2 regions of the Enterococcus sp. AZ196 genome follow, and region 2 is predicted to be linked to the other one. Evidence: riboswitches for the same ligand, from Rfam matches in the RefSeq annotation. Region 2 holds a riboswitch; the other holds the start of a gene.
The links. A riboswitch is a leader RNA that binds a small molecule or an ion and turns the genes downstream of it on or off. The one in region 2 is predicted to bind cobalamin.

Region 1 (8,244 bases), on a different contig from region 2:
GTTGTCTACCACCTTGATCGTGTTGGACATTCCGACACAGACACTGAATATCGCGTTGGCTGGTGATTCTGGCAGTGAGGAGAATCGTCAACAAATCAAGGACAACGTCAAAGCCTTCGCTAAGGAAGCGAAGGATATTTCCAAATTGACCCAGATCACCTTCCAGATGAACCTGATGAATGATAAGAACAAGAAAAAGACCTATAGCTGTACATTTTCTCGTGAGAAAGCCGACGAAGAATTTTCATTGATCCAAGAAGAAGAGTAAAAAAAAGAGGAGTGGGAGTCAGTATGAACGCACAACAAAAGAAGAATGGCTGGTTTTTCAATAAGAATATCATCGACGAAATCAATTCTGTTCCAGAAGAAGAGATCATGATTGACGAACAACCAAATCCCCCAGCGGAAGGTCCGGCCAAAAAGCAAAGTGAAGAGCTTGCGGAGCTGAAACGGTTAATCACCGAAAAGGATGGCTTGATCGAACAAGGCAAAAAGGAACATGGACTGGAGAAGCAGCGCTTACTCAAGGAAAATGACAAATACAAGCAGGCGCTTCTGCGAACAGGAGAGGAAAAGGCCGAGAATCGTCGCCAGATCCAAGACCTGGAATCTGAAATTCGACGAAATCGGCAAGAGATCCAGCGCTTGCAAGAGAATAAAGAGACGGGCTATTTGAAGGAACAATTAGATCAGGCGGAGGAAGAGATAGCGAACTTGAAAGCCGCTTTGGAAGATCATCAGACCGTCGAAGAGGAGCTGAAAGAGGCCAAGCAGCAGATTCATGCGTTCGCCATGAGTCAAAAAGAAGGCGAACGCCAATATCAAGAGACGGTTCAGCAAATCGAGCGCGAAATGGCTACGCTCGCTGCTGATCTGGAGAAAAAGGAAGAATTGGTGGTCCAGCTGGATCAATTGATCGCAGACAAGGATCAACAAATTCTGGAAAAGGAAGAGCTTGTTCAGCAAGTCATCGCGGAACAGAAGCATCAGGAGTCTGTGATCGAAAGCGATCACATCGAAAAGCTGCAACAACAGCTTGCGACGCTTCAAAACGAGAACGAGCAGTTGAAGCAAGAGGCGATCCATTCGCAGCATGAAATCGGTGAAGTCCTGATTTCCGCTCGCCGCCAGGCCAATCGGATGGTGGAAAAGGCGAAGATGGACGCCCAGCGCATCGTCAAGGATTCAGAGGCAGAACTGCAGACGATCCATGATCGAGCCAAAGAAATCTCGTGTGAAGTCGATGAATCCCGTCAAACAATCATGAGCATCTATGAAGAGCTGAAGAGCCGAGTGGATCAATTGGCCCAGAGTAATGTGCCGGATTTAGAAGAAATCAAAGGACGCTATGACTATCCGAAGGTCTCTGTGATCGCTCGCAAAGAGTTTCAGTAAACGCAATCGGGGAGGGCAGCAACAGCCCTTCTCCAGATACATAGTGCTTCAATAGTCGAAGGAAGCCTGATTATCAGTAGGGTTTAACCAAAAAGGGGAGATTAGCATGAATCAAATCTTGATTCTGACGAAAAATATTTTAGCTGAGCAGGAGATTCAGCAAAAGCTGCAGGCGTTGAATTATGAAGTGTATTGTTCCGCGCGGATGCTCGAAACCAGCCGCCAGCAAGTCGAGATGTTGGAGTTTTTCAACTTTTTTCAGTATGTCATTTTGAGTGAAACGATTTGTGAATCAGAAGTAATGGAGCTCGTGCCGCTGTTGCGAAAGCAGCCCATCCGCATCATTCGAAAGGTAGAAGCCAAGGTGACTGAAATGGATCATCAGTATTTAGAAGAGGAGCTCCTTCACGCGATCATCTCAAATGAGGACTCCGTTGATGAATTGCGGGAGTGCTTGTCTAATTTGAAGCAGCAGAAAAACGAGCATGCCTATGAGAATAGGAACTACGTACAATTATCGGATAAAGTCTCCTTGATTCGTCCCAATGTCCTGCACAAGGGACTCACGAATCCAGAGGATAATTATCAATTTTTAGAAGTCCTGCATCATCTGTCCACGACAGAAACGAGGATCCTGTCTATCTTGCTTCACGCGGGAAACAAGGTGGTTACCCGCGAAACGATCTGTCATCAAATTTGGAATGAAGACGTCAATAAGTCGCACTTGGCCTCACTATCCAGTACGGTTACCCGCATCAAAACCAAGTTTGAAGCGACGAATCTAACCAATAAGGCGATCCAAACGTTATGGGGCAAAGGCTATCGGATCAATCCCGAGCTGTTAGATCGCATCAATAAAAACGATACCCTTCATACCCTCGTTTCAAATGGCTAGTGACCATATAAATGAGTGATTAAAAGAATCCCTATAGAGCGTCGTATCTGATTGCAGATTCGGCGCTTTTCGAGTTGGTTCAATCGGTTCGGAGATTGAAAATTCATTTCTTTTTAACGTTAATTTCTGTCTTTTTTTGTTGAAATAGCAGAAAATGAGAATAAAGTTTGAATATTTCGTGAAGGATTGTTATCATTTCATTTGTAAGCGTTTCAAACTGAAGGAGATGATTTTTTGAAAAGGTCGAGTGTCATAAAAAGTGCGGTAACATTATTTACAGTTTTAGGTTTTACTTTGCCGTCAGGCTTAGCGGCAGCGGAAACGATCACCAGTGAGCTGAATAGTTCGATAAGCAGTCAAGCGAGTAAAACAATAGATAGCACCACCAGCGTTGCAAGCAGTGAGGATACGAGCAGTCAATCAGCAGAAGCCACCACTGAGAGCAGTTCCGCTGAGGAAGAAGCACCTAAGGACGCAACAACTATTCCAATCCAAATGTTGGGGATCAATGATTTTCACGGTGCGTTGAGTACCACGGGAAGTTACTATGGTGCAGACGGCTCAAAAATATCTGGCGCTGGAACCGCAGCGTTATTAGCCGGATACTTCAATCAGGCAGAATCGAAGTTTCTGGCTGATAATAATGAAGGGAAAAGTCTTCGTGTCCAGGCCGGCGACATGGTGGGCGCAAGTCCTGCCAATTCTGGTTTGCTGCAGGATCAGCCAACGATGCGAATTCTAAATCAAATGAAATTTGACGTTGGAACGTTAGGAAACCACGAATTTGATGAAGGATTAGGAGAGTTTAATCGTATTCTGACTGGAACGAAGCCAGATGAGGGTTCAGGCTTCTATGACATCGTGAATCAGTATAATAAAGACTATCCCCAGGAACAATTAATGGGCGGCTTTGATATCGTCATCGCAAATGTTCATGAGGAAAATGGTAGTATTCCTTTTGGTTGGCGGCCGTATATTATCAAAAATGTTGGGACTGAATCGGAACCAATAAACATCGGATTTATTGGTGTTGTTACGACTGAGATTCCCAATTTGGTTTTAGCTGAACATCATAAGGATTATACGTTTACTGATCCAGCGGAAGAAATCGCGAAGTATTCCAAGGAGTTAGTTGATCAAAAAGTGAATGCGATCGTTGTACTTGGTCATACACCATCTGTCCAAGGCGCTGGTGAAAGTGTCAGTGGAGAGACCGCTGAGATTATGAACAAAGTGAATCAAGCGAATCCGAATAACAGCGTGGATGCGTTCTTTGCTGGACATAATCATGTCTATACGAATGGGGTTGTTGGAAATACCCGAATCGTTCAATCAACTTCACAAGGTAAAGGTTATATCGATTTGCAGGGAGAATACGATACAACTACACAAGACTTTGCGACCACACCAAAAGCAACAGTTAGTCCAGTGATTCCAGCTGATGGCATTACACCTGACTCAGCGGTACAAGGAATTGTCGCGGATGCGGACAGTCGCGTGAAAGAAGTGACCGACAAAAAAATCGGAACGGCCGATAAAGCAGAAGACATCACTCGAACAGCCAACGAGATGGGAGAATCTCCTGTCGGTAATCTTGTGACAGACGCGCAAGTATACATGGCTGAGAAAAAAGGACAGCCGGTTGATTTTGCCATGACGAATAACGGCGGTATCCGAGATGATTTAAAGGTGAAGTCAGACTCATCGATTACTTGGGGCGCCGCGCAGGCTGTTCAACCCTTTGGGAATATCATGCAGATCGTCGAAATGACAGGACAGCAAATCGAAAATGTGTTGAATCAGCAGAGCAGTAAGTATTTCCTTCAAGTCTCTGGTTTAAAATATACAGTAGAAAAAAATCCTGATGCCAGTGACGCAGACCATCCTTATGTGGTTAAAGAGTTAACAAAATCAGACGGCACAGCGCTTAAGGCGAATGAAACCTATAAATTGATCATCAACGACTTCCTATATGGCGGAGGCGATGGGTTCTCTGAATTCACCAATGCGAATCTGGTTGGTGCCTTAGACCCTGATACAGAAACATTTATCGGGTATATCGAAGATTTGGAAGCAAATGGCAAGAAAGTTTCGGCTGCCATCGAAGGGCGCAAAACGTTAGCGGCAATCGATCCAGCGGCAGAAGAAACTGAAAAGATAAAAGCAGAGACCGAATTGGCTGATTACCATGAAGGGGACAGCTATTTCACTGGAAAAACGATCCCTAACGGTGAAGTGACGATTGCACTAGCTAAGGCACGCGCAATGGGTCCGGTGAAAGGAACGGCTGATAAAGATGGAAACATCAAGATTGCTATAGATCAGCTAGGCTTGACAGAAGGCCAGAAGCTAACAGTGAGCATCGAAGGCGAAAATGGCGGTAAAGCGGAATTTTCAATGACGGTTTTAGCGATGGCAACAAGCAGCACAACATCAGATTCATCGACAGAGCCGACAACAAGCAGCACAACGTCAGATTCATCGACAGAGCCGACAACAAGCAGCACAACGTCAGATTCATCGACTGAGCCAACAACAAGCAGCACAACGTCGGACTCATCGACAGAACCAACAACAGTCCCTGATCCAAGCATAGCGGAAACGAAATTGATTAAAGAAAAAACTAAGTTAGATGAACTGTATGAAGGCGATGCATACTTATCTGGTGTGACGATTCCAAATGCAACGATTGAAGTCGCTGTTCCAGATGCTGGAAATGAGAAAGCAGCCGAAGCAGTACCGCAGGCAAAAATTGCTGTGCAGGCCGAAGCTCCGCAAACCTCTGATGCAGAGGGCAAGTTCAAAATTGATGTACAAAATATGAATTTGCAGGCTGGACAGTCTGTTGTGGTCAATGTGACAGGGCCAAACGGCGGATCAGCAGGTTTCTGGAAGACAGTTGCAGCAAAATCAGGAACCAATCCGGCCGCAGATGCGGAAACAGAAAAGATCAAGAAAGAAACAAAGCTGGCGAATATTTATGAAGGGGATACACAGCTGACAGGGAAGACGATCGCAGAGGCGACGATTGATGTGTCCATTGCAAAAAGTGAGAATTTTGCATTAGGAAAATCAGATGTAAATGGAAATATCCTTCTGGATGTCAAAGAGTTGGATGTGAAAAAGGATCAAAAAGTTATCGTTACTATCATAGGGCCAAGCGGTGGCAGGGCAGTGTTTGAGAAGACAGTACTTGGAAAGATCGTTGCTTCAAACGTGAACACGCAAACACCAAGCACCACTGGTTGGATCGATAGTACGATTGGAAAAATCTATCCGAAAACGGGTGAGGGCAAACAACCGATTTTGGTCCTGCTGGGCATAGTAACTTTAGGCGCCAGCGGATGGATCTATTTCAAGAAAAGATAATGAATGGAGTTAGGGCCGAATCCGCTTGTGGATTCGGCTTTTCTGCTGAAAAACAAAGCACCGACTTCTTTTTTTCAAAAGAGCCGGTGCTTTTGTGTTTTTCTTTATCTGTTACTTACTACTTGCCCTTCGCCATCTTTGTATCGTTTGCGTCAATAATTTTCTTAAAATCGGCGTTAGCAATAAATAGAACGCAACATTCCCCACCGCATGCATGACGTCCGTGGGAACGCCTGCTAGATAATAGGGCAAGAAAGCAGAGATGCCAAAAAAGGGCGCCTGAATAGCAGAAATAAACAAACCAAATAATAGACCGGTTATTCCTGCGTAGATTGCTTGTACAAGGATGCTATTCTTGAATGCAGGCAGCTTCTTCAATAGGCCTGTCAAAAAGATGATCAAAAAATAAGTGACAATTTGCGCAACAGTCCATATTCCCATACCCATATAAAAATTGGTGATTAGAATGGAGAGAACACTGACGATCAATCCTTGATAAACGCCCCAATAGATCGTAATGATCAACAATATTGCTGTAACGGGCTGAACATTTACAATAAATTGAAAAAAGGAACGGCTGACGACGCACAGTGCGATCATCATTGACAGCAGGCTCAATTCTTTGACTCCTAGTGTAAAGATAGAATAGACCTTGCTATTAGAATTGTTCAAGCTTGAACACCACACGATCCCCATCCTTCAACACAACATCTTTTGCGCCAGAATTTACTTGCTCATCGTTAATCGTGAATACCCAATACTTTTTATTTTTTTCGTCTTGGGCGTGACCGTCGATCGAGCTGATCATTCCGTCATCATCCTCAATCTCATAATTCTTCTCGAGTACATCAAATAACTTTTCCCCATCCTTAAAAGCTATTTCTTTTTTCGACAGCTCTTTGTCTCCATCTAATAGAGTAATCGTGGATGTCACTTCGGCTTTTTTACTGCTGGATACTTCTTCCTTGGTCGTTGATTTATCAGTTGAATCTGCTTCCTTTGTTGTGCAGCCGCTAAATGCCAATAGGCTCGCTAGTAGTGTAAAGACTAAAATTTTTTTCTTCATGTGAGATTCTCCTCTTTTGTTGTGGATTAATAAAAAAGACGCCCTGAAATAAAAGGCGTCTAAAAAAGCTTGAAGCAAACGACCCTGATATTGCTTGTTCTTCTCAACCAAGATTAGTGTCTGACTTTGCGTAAAGCATTTACAGTAGAAAGGGGCTGTAAAGGAATTTCACCTTTTTCCTAATCCTTGATTGAAATCTATTTAATTTTTAAAAACATGGTCACTATTACGATAGAATACCTCAGTTTCGCTTTTTTGAGTATTGGTGTAGCGCGCGATCATGAAAAGATAGTCGGATAAACGATTAATAAAGACGTACGCATGAGTATTGATCTCCTCTTGCTCCATCAATGTAACGATCCGGCGCTCGACTTTCCGGCAGACGGCTCGAGCGTAATGAAGCCAGGATGCTAAGGGATTTCCACCGGGCAAGATGAATTTCTCGATAGCCGGTGTCTTTTCAGTATACCAATCGATTTGATTTTCCAACCATTTTGCCGCATCTGCTGTGATACGCAAGGGGAAATCTTTTTCTAAATTTGCCAGATCCGTTCCTACATCAAACAATAAGTGCTGAATCTCAACGAGTTCATCCGCTAATTTCTTGAACATCTCCTGCTCTGTATCTAGCTGACTGATGATTAAACCGATTAGTGAGTTTAATTCGTCTACTTCTCCATAGGCTTCGATACGTGGAGAATTTTTCATCAGACGGGGACGGCCAATAGCGCTGGTTTTTCCTTTGTCGCCACTTCGAGTATAGACTTTCATTGCAACAAGACCTTTCTAAAAGTAATGGAAGCGTACACATCTAAAATAACAGATAACCGTAGGAAAATAAATGCTAAAAACGAATGTTTAGTATGCCAATTTGTATCCCTCAGAAAATGATTGAGCAGAAACGATAAAATAGTCGCTTTTTGAATAGTAACTATGCTTATTCGTGAAATTTTTGTTTAAAAGAAAACGTATGATTTGTTTTGTAAGCGCTTTAGAAAAAAGAAAGGACGAATGCTATGAAAAATCCGAGAATAGTTGTTGATCGGACAAAGCTGAGAGAAAATCTTGCATTTATTGCTTCCAAATTAACGGATCATGCACTTTCGATCATGGCTGTAACAAAGGTATTCAATGCACATCCGCAGGTAATCGCTTTGTATGATGAATGCCCTGATATCACTTATTTTGGTGATTCAAGGATTGAGAATTTGATGAGCTATCAGAACTCAAAAAAACAAAAAGTACTGATTCGACTGCCGATGATCAGCGAGGTTACTGAAGTAATCCAATATGCGGATATTAGTTTTAATTCTGAGCTGACGACGATCCGGCAGCTTGATCAGGAGGCCGCGAAGCAAAAGAAGACGCATCGAATTGTCTTGATGGTTGATTTGGGTGATTTGCGCGAAGGATTTTTTGAACGTGAGGAACTGTATGACTGCATTCAAGAGGTTCTGAAGATGGATAATATCCAAATTTACGGCTTGGGCGTCAATCTAACCTGCTATGGCGCGATTAT
Region 2 (8,244 bases):
TCCTAAAAGGTTAAAAGTAATCACTACAATCGCTATCGCTAATCCTGGATAGATCATCAACCAAGGAGCGGTTGCTAGATAAGTCCTTCCTTCATTCAGCATTAGTCCCCATTCTGGTGTGGGAGCTTGTGCCCCAAATCCCAGAAATGACAACGAGGCAATCTCCAGCATTAAAGTTCCTATATCTGTCATTGCAGTTATCAGCATCGTCGAGAAAATATTAGGAAATACATAGTGAGTCATCAAACGACGGTTCCTGACTCCTGTCACCAAAGCAGCGGTCATATAGACATTTTTTTTGAGTCGTAAAACTAAGCTTCTAGAAAGTCTTGCATATTTCGTCCAACTGACAGCAGTAATAGCAATCACGGCATTGGTTAAATTTGGACCTAACACTCCCGCAATAGCAATGGCCAAGACGAGTCCGGGAAAGGAAATCATCATATCTGCTAATCGCATAATGATAGGATCGATCCAGCCACCAAAAAAACCGGCAATCATGCCTAATAATGTTCCTACCACAAAAATGATTCCTACCATAATCATTGTGGAGCCTAGCGACGCTCGCGTCCCGAAAATCACCCTTGACAATAGATCCCTTCCCAGCTTATCTGTCCCCAATTTATTGATTTCATTTGGTGCTATCAAAGATTTATCCATATCCGCATCTAGTGGATCAAAAGGAGCAAATTTTTCAGCGAATAACGCCACTAAAATTATCATTGATAGTAAAATCAATGATATAGCCAACTGCTTATTCCTTTTAAGAAGGTTCCAAAAACTTTTCATATCTTATTTCTCCTTTAAGCGTGGATCTATCATTGGATACAACATATCTATAAGAAGGTTGATCAACATATAGAATAAAGAGATCATTAAAACGTACCCTTGGATCAATGGAAAATCTCGACAAGCGATTGCTTGTACCGCCATATTTCCTAATCCGGGCCAGTTGTAAATAATTTCCACCACCGCTGTTCCTCCCAACAAACTGCCAAAGGACAAACCCAGTATCGTGATTAACGGCAGCAATACATTAGGTAAAACATGACGAAAGAGAATTTTTTTCTCGGAAACCCCACGCATTCTTGCTCCTATCACATATTCCTTATTCAATTCCTCCAATACACTGACTCGAACCTGACGAGTATACTTAGCAGACATAGCTAAAGCCAAGGTCACTGCCGGTAAGATTATTGACCGGGCATCCGCACTCCCTCCAGATACCGTCACCCAACCAAGGTTGACTCCGAAGATTCTTAACAAAATAAGGCCAATCCAAAAGCTTGGCACTGAGATGCCGATAAACGAAAAAAGGCGAATCAAATAGTCCAACCATTTATTGTGATAAATTGCTGATAAAAAGCCAAAAGGTATAGAAACAACGACCATGATAAATAGCGACACTATCGCCAAGGCAATCGTGGGGATTAAACAAGCAATCAGCTTTTGAAAAACCGGCACTTTGAATGAATAGCTCATTCCCATATCCCCAGTAATTACTCCCTTTAACCAGCTGCCGTACTGCACGAATAATGGCTGATCCAATCCAAGATCTTTTCTTGCTTGAGCTAGTAGTTCTGGAGTAGGAATATTTCCACATTCTGTCAACATGATTTCAGCAGGATCACCTGGTGAAAAATGAACCAAAGAAAATGTCAAAAAGCTGATTCCAAATAAAACGATCAATAATTGGATGATCCGATGCTCAATCCTTTGAATCCTCATTGTCTTCTCCTTCTATCTATCTGAGAAATGCCAAATAGCCCTAATTCCAATGAATTAGGGCTTTATACAACAAAAAAGGCACAATTTTCCTCTGCTCATCTGAAGTATAAAAGAATTTCCCAATCCATTCTCTTACTCGCTCTCAACAAAGGTATCCTGACTTCGCTTCATCCTACTCTCAAGCCTTCCCTTAAAGTGGCTTTCTTTGATTTCGTCTGCGTATACAGTAGAAAGGGGCTGTTGAGGATTTTCACCTCATTCCCTTTGTTGAATGCGTTTTCTAAAATTATAGAGTACTGAAAACCAGAATCATATGGTTTCTAAAATGAAGAACCAAAATTTCATATTTATTAATAATAAAAAGCAATATATTGATATTTTTATCACAAAACCCTTACTAGTTGAGTAAAAAAAAGAATTGAGCCCTTTCCTATGCTGCGATCTCTCACACCTCGTTTATCGACTCAATTCATGTTATTATTCAGTTCGTTAATAATCACTCCAGCAAACTGGTCCTCGTTCTACAGAAAAAGCATCATCTAGGCTTTTTATTCTATTCGGATCAGAGCACTCTAGTCGTCCCGCAGCGTAAATTTTTCCAAATGTCGTCGCTCCAACAAAAATTGAACTGAAATCTGACAGCGTTAGCGCAACACTTAAATCAAAAGGTTCCTTCGTTCGTTTTATTTCTATATCGCCTTCTTTTATCACGATGTTATACACCTGTTCACTAGAACCTTCTTGTAGTGTCAATGTGAAGCAAACACTCTGGTTGTTATACCTTCTGTGCGTTACATGCTTCAGCATAAGAGGCAGGTCAATTATTTTATACATGTTCCCGATATATTGCGTATTTGTTTCAAAATAGCCATACTCCGTAGCATTTTCTGAGCAGCTTAAGGGATTAGAGAACAAATAGTGAAAATCTTCTTCATAGGTTTTTATCTCAATCGTTTGTGCTTGATCGCTTTGGTTTGCAAAGAAGCCGATTAATTTAGACAGTACTTCCCGGTTTGTATAAACCAATTCCCTCACTAAAATTTGAATTTTAGTATAATTGTCGGCATCGGTACTCTTGAACTTGAAAATGGCGTACCCATCCGTCTCACCTTGTTGATCAACACTTTTAATAAACAGATTTTCTGGATCCGCAAAATTATTCTCCCATTCATAAGCCATCTTTTCCGCCATTCCATGTGTTTGATGCAGCATTTCTGAATGCGCTTTTTTTAATTTAGATATCTCTTTCTTTGTGGCAAAATCACATGTATTTTCACCTGCATATTTAGGCAAGACACTGGTCGGTACAATATATCTATTCATTTTAGTACCATAGCCATAGCCTTTGTTGTAATAAAAAGGAGGCGAAAAAGGGAGTAAAGTAACTAAAGGAATTTTTTGATCCAAGAAATACTCTTCACAAAAATCGATCATTTCGCGGGCAATCCCCTGTCTTTTATACATTAAATGAACAGCTAACGATCCTAAGCCGCCTACTTGAATAGTCTTATTCAGAAAATTCATTTTAAAGGTCAGCAGCCGCATTTGAGCAATTAATTTCTTTCCCTCAAACATCCCCCAAAATTGAATATCTGGATCGTGCTTTCTCATAAAAAGCATTTCACGAATAAAGTCTTTCTTCCCTTCATCAGAAAAGTCCTTATAACTAGGGTAAGAATGAAAAGCTATCTCACAATATTGATCCATTTCAACGATTTTTATCTCTCTAATTTCTCTCATTTTTTATCACTCCTCCATTTCCCACCGAAAAAGTAAGGGCTTACATTTTCTGTTTAATTAAACTATACAAAAAGATTGTATCAATTAGCAACCAAATTGGCATACAAACTATTCCTTTTCCTGCTAATAAAAGAATAGGAATCTTCTCACTTATCTATGATAAGCGAGAAGCTTCCTGTTTGTAGTCCTATACAGTTCATTTCTAATTTATTGTTGTCAGAAAGAAAAACGTCAAAAAAACAATCATACTTGAGAGAAACAAAGCATTCACTAATTTTTTATTTTTCATTTATCAAAGGCTCCTATCTATCAAAAGTAGCATTGTGAACAGTTTTCTTCCAGTTATTTTGCGGTTTAAACCAGGTGAAAAAGCCGATCACTTGGGCAATCATATAGGTCAAAGAGTTCCAGACAAAACCAATTGTTAAGCGCACATAAAATAATAGCTTAGCAATAACCCCTTCCTTTTTATCGAAATACGGGGCTGCTTCTTGTGAAAAATAGACTATTGGAATAACAAAAAAGTTCAGACATTCGATGGATAACCAAAACATAAGTAACGAAAAGGTATGCGGAAGATAGTTAGCTAGTCGATGATCTATCAGCATTAGCAATAGAATACACAAATAAGCAATTGGTCTGACCATTGAATAGGAATAGAATAATGTTTCCACTTTACTAAGGAATTCCTGCAGTGATTTTGCTTTAAACAATGTCGTAATTTGTTTCATTGTAGTAGTAATAGCAACAAACCAATGTCCTTGCGCCCAGCGCGTGCGCTGATTATGACTGGCAATAAAAGAGTTCGGTTTTTCATCATGCACGACTGCGAAATGGTTCCAGCCACTCTTCTTTCCTGCCATCGAAAGCTCGACCTGAAGCTCAAAGTCTTCAGTGTAGCTTCTAGGATTCCAGCCTCGCTCTGCTAGATAGACTGTATCCAGCACGAAGCCAGTTCCTCCAATCGCCGCATTCCAACCTAGACGGTAATTCGCATATTGAACTGCTCGATTCGTAATAAAATAGACCGCTGCATAGCCTGTAGCTGTTATGGATGTGGAGACATTCTTCATCCCTAAATATCCTTGGACAGCGGTAAATTCTGGATGTGCAATCAGCTGAGCATTCATTTCTCTCAAATAATTCGATTCCACAATATTGTCGGCATCGATAAAGGCAACATAATCGTAGCTTTTCCAATGATCAGTAGCAATATATTTGGCAATCGCATGGGGTTTCCCTCTGGGTTCATCCGGCAGCGAAGTATTTTCAAAGGCAACAACGTTTTCTTGATTAAAGCTTTGGATGATGTCTAGCGTATTATCCGTGCAATTATCGGCAATAACAACAATATCATATAAATCCTTACGATAATTTTGGTTCAATAAGCTTTCGATCGTGGCTTCAATAACCTCTTCTTCATTATGAGCAGGAACAACAAAAACGAATTTTTTCTTATCTGCAACAAGCTTGTACTCTCTTTTGGGTTTAATTAACCCAAAAAGAGAGAGACAAGTAAAGTAAATTAAATTGGCAAAAACAATCACTACTAAAACGAAACAGATCCATTTCGCAATGATAAACAGCATGGGTGGTAATGTAAACATTCTTTTTCCTTCTTTCGTGCCCTGTGAGACTAGCCAAATGTGCCGCTAAAAAGTTCCTGTCCATTGTCTTCATTTACCACCAAAGTATAGGTGAACGCTGCTTGATCCGAAAATTCTTCTGGAATAATCGCTTGGAAGGATTCTTCATCTGAAATCTCTGTCGGCAGCCCCCATGAACTTGGTGCAGATGTCAAACTTGCTTTTTCATACACGACTTCGCCATCTTTGTTAGTAACGACTAAATTTTTACTTGAACCAGAACGAGCTGTTTCGCTATCAAGATAGCCTTCAAAAACTAGCTGATTTTCTTTATTCCAGTATTTGTTCACTAGCTTGATCGAGTCAGTTGAATTTTTAGTAATAGAAATTCCAGGTCGATTGCCGATAACCTTTGGTTGAACAGTGTTGCTCTTAACAACTACTTTTTCTAAATCAGCATAATTGTCATGGATTGGTCCCATACGTGAGATCATTTGAGTCAAATCTAGCTCTGTTTCCTCAACAACTTCGCCATCAATGGCAACAGTCATTTGAATCGTGTATGTTCCTTCATCTAGTGCTCCTAATACATCATTGCTGGCAATGATTTGATAGCCATTGAAACGTCCTTCTTGATACCAGTCTGTATTTGCCACGTCTAGTTTGGCTGCAACTTGTTTTGTTTCTGCATCAATTAGATTAGCTGTCTTGGTAACACGTGCGGCATCTGATAGGTCCCATCCTTCATTCTCGATCTTTCCTTCATACACTAAGCCAAAGTTTTCCCAGTAGCCAATCTCAAATTTTGATGTAGTTGGATAAGATTTTTTGGCAACAGTCATTTTAGTTTCTTCACTAGCTTTGTCTTCTTTATCTGGTTGGTGACCGATTACTTGAACAGAAACTTCATCATTTTCTATTAAATCAATAGATTTAGGAAGCGTTACTTTGTAATCTGTATCAGAAATAACCGCTTTAGAAGCTGTTTCCTCACCGTTAATGCGGACAACTAGATCGTAATTCCGGTCAAAATTGCTATCTTCTTGAGGGATATGGCCTGAAATCGTTGCATCATGTTCGAATAGTTCATTAAGACTTGCTTCTTCAACGACCCATTCATCATAATCTGATATGTCTTCAACCTTCACAGCCACTTTTTCACTGGTCTTATCTTTTTTGTCCGCTTGGTGACCGATTACTTGAACAGCTACTTCATCGCCATCAGCTAATTTCACTTCTTTTGGTAGCGTAAATTTGAACTCTTTTCCAGCTTCAGCATCAATTTTTCCAATTGATTCTTCGTTGACGAAAGCTTCTAGCTCGTAGGTACGTCCAAATTCTGTGTCTTGGCTGCCAATTGAGCCAGTTAATTCTTCATCTGTACTTTTCACACTATTTAGCGTAGGCTGATTGATTTTCCAGCCTGTGTAATTTGAAGCTTCAGTTACAGTACGTTTTGCTTCCTCACTGTATTTGTCTTCTCGACCTGCTTGAGAACCTATAACTTTTATAGCTACTTCGTCATTTTCGGCCAGCTTCACGTCTTGCGGCAAATCAAATTTGAATTCTTTGTCTGCTTCCACATCAATAGTGCCTACTGATTTTTGATTCACAAACGCTTCAATGGCATACGTGCGTCCAAACTCTGTGCTTTGGCTACCCGTATTTCCTGTTAACGCGTGATCTGCATCGGTTACTTCATTTAATGTAGGTGTAGTGATCTTCCAGTCATTCCAATCGGTGTTGTCGTTGACCACCTGGGTTGTTTCAACTACTTTATCTGCTTTTTTATCTTGATGCCCAATGACTACAGCCTTCACTACATCATTTGGAGCCAATTCATCTACTTCTGCTTCAAACGGATAAGACTTCAATACGGCTTCAATATCTTTTTCTGAATCTACCAATGTGTCATTGACATACAATTCATAGTCATACGTACGTTCTCCAGCATGGTTTTGGATGGGGATAAAGCCTGAAATCATTGTTTCCCCAGCAGAAAATGTATTCTTGAAGACTGCCGGCTGCACTTCCCAGTCTTCATAGCCGTCTGTCTCTTCTTTCACAACAACCATTTGAGACTTCGCTGTTTTATCTGCCTCACCTGATTGCTTACCAGTAATTGTTGCTTCAACGACATCCCCATCTTTCAGCCCATCTATATAAGGAACAACAACATCTACGTCGTCTTTAATATTTTCTTTTTTGTAAATCTCTTCACCATTAAGTGTTACTTCTAATTGATAAGAACGATTTAATTGTCTGTTTTGAACAGGTGTCGTCATTTGAACTAAAAATTCTTCTTCATACGCTTGAGCAATTGCAGGCGCTTCAACCTTCCAATCTTTCCAAGGGACAATATCCGTTTCATTTATTGCATAAACAAAATCAGAGTATTTAGTATTTACTTTTCCATTATTGTTTGTATATTTTTCTGTTCCCTTGACCCGGGCAGAAACTACATCACTGTCCTTCAGATAGGTACCAAAGTCAAACTCCCAATCTCCTTTTTCATCCATTGCTATTTCCCGATAAGGCTGATTGTTTACCGCCAATTCAATGACATAGTCTGTTTCATGCTCATTTTTTTCATCCTGCAAACCATTTCCATAGAAAAATGATGGCTGCTCTTCCAGACGGTACATTGTCGTATCTTCAACAGGATTTTCAATCCAAGAATCTAAAATGCTCTCACCATTGACAACCGAAACGATCGAGCCTTTGCCGCCTATCGTAATAAAATCAGCAGAGCTGCTGCGTGAACGAATTGAGTAAGAATCTTTCCGCTCAACTAAACGGTTCGTATCTTTATGCCATTGGCCTAAGTCAATATACAGATCTGTTTGTAAGGTTACCGAACTTAAATTAACAGTAAAGTTTGGTGATTTATAAACGATCTTCTGACCATTTGCTTCATAATACATCGTTTCAGAATTGAAAAGGCCTGTTTTTTTGTTCCAAAGATCGCCTTCAATCTTATTCGTGGTTGTCCCAAGTCCACTTGGTCGAGTAACCGTTCCTCGAATGTATTTTTCATAATTTGGTGTTGAAAAGAATTCATCGGCAATTTCAGGATCAATAAAAATTTCTTGTTTAAATTGGGCTCCGACTCCTGCCGAAAATCCTGATTTCCCTTTCGTACTAACATGGAGTACATCTCCATCAGCAGTCAGCGTTCTGAAGGTATCGG

Region 1: it holds a riboswitch for cobalamin, as region 2 does, so the genes downstream of both, IGI67_RS08980 (DUF4430 domain-containing protein) here and nikB (nickel ABC transporter permease) in region 2, are expected to answer to the same signal.

What each region holds. Positions count from the first base shown of each region.
Region 1 covers NZ_JBIPAM010000001.1:1,835,860-1,844,103, reverse strand. Annotated here, with positions in the region: gene IGI67_RS09005 (hypothetical protein) at 1-268, shown strand, start outside; gene IGI67_RS09000 (hypothetical protein) at 292-1,395, shown strand; gene IGI67_RS08995 (helix-turn-helix domain-containing protein) at 1,502-2,290, shown strand; gene IGI67_RS08990 (5'-nucleotidase C-terminal domain-containing protein) at 2,525-5,659, shown strand; gene IGI67_RS08985 (ECF transporter S component) at 5,771-6,355, opposite strand; gene IGI67_RS08980 (DUF4430 domain-containing protein) at 6,318-6,725, opposite strand; cobalamin riboswitch at 6,820-6,959, opposite strand; gene IGI67_RS08975 (cob(I)yrinic acid a,c-diamide adenosyltransferase) at 6,927-7,496, opposite strand; gene orr (ornithine racemase Orr) at 7,742-8,244, shown strand, end outside.
Region 2 covers NZ_JBIPAM010000002.1:1,514,885-1,523,128, forward strand. Annotated here, with positions in the region: gene nikC (nickel transporter permease) at 1-789, opposite strand, end outside; gene nikB (nickel ABC transporter permease) at 793-1,728, opposite strand; cobalamin riboswitch at 1,858-2,035, opposite strand; gene IGI67_RS24985 (GNAT family N-acetyltransferase) at 2,218-3,468, opposite strand; gene IGI67_RS24990 (glycosyltransferase family 2 protein) at 3,771-5,075, opposite strand; gene IGI67_RS24995 (hypothetical protein) at 5,105-8,244, opposite strand, start outside.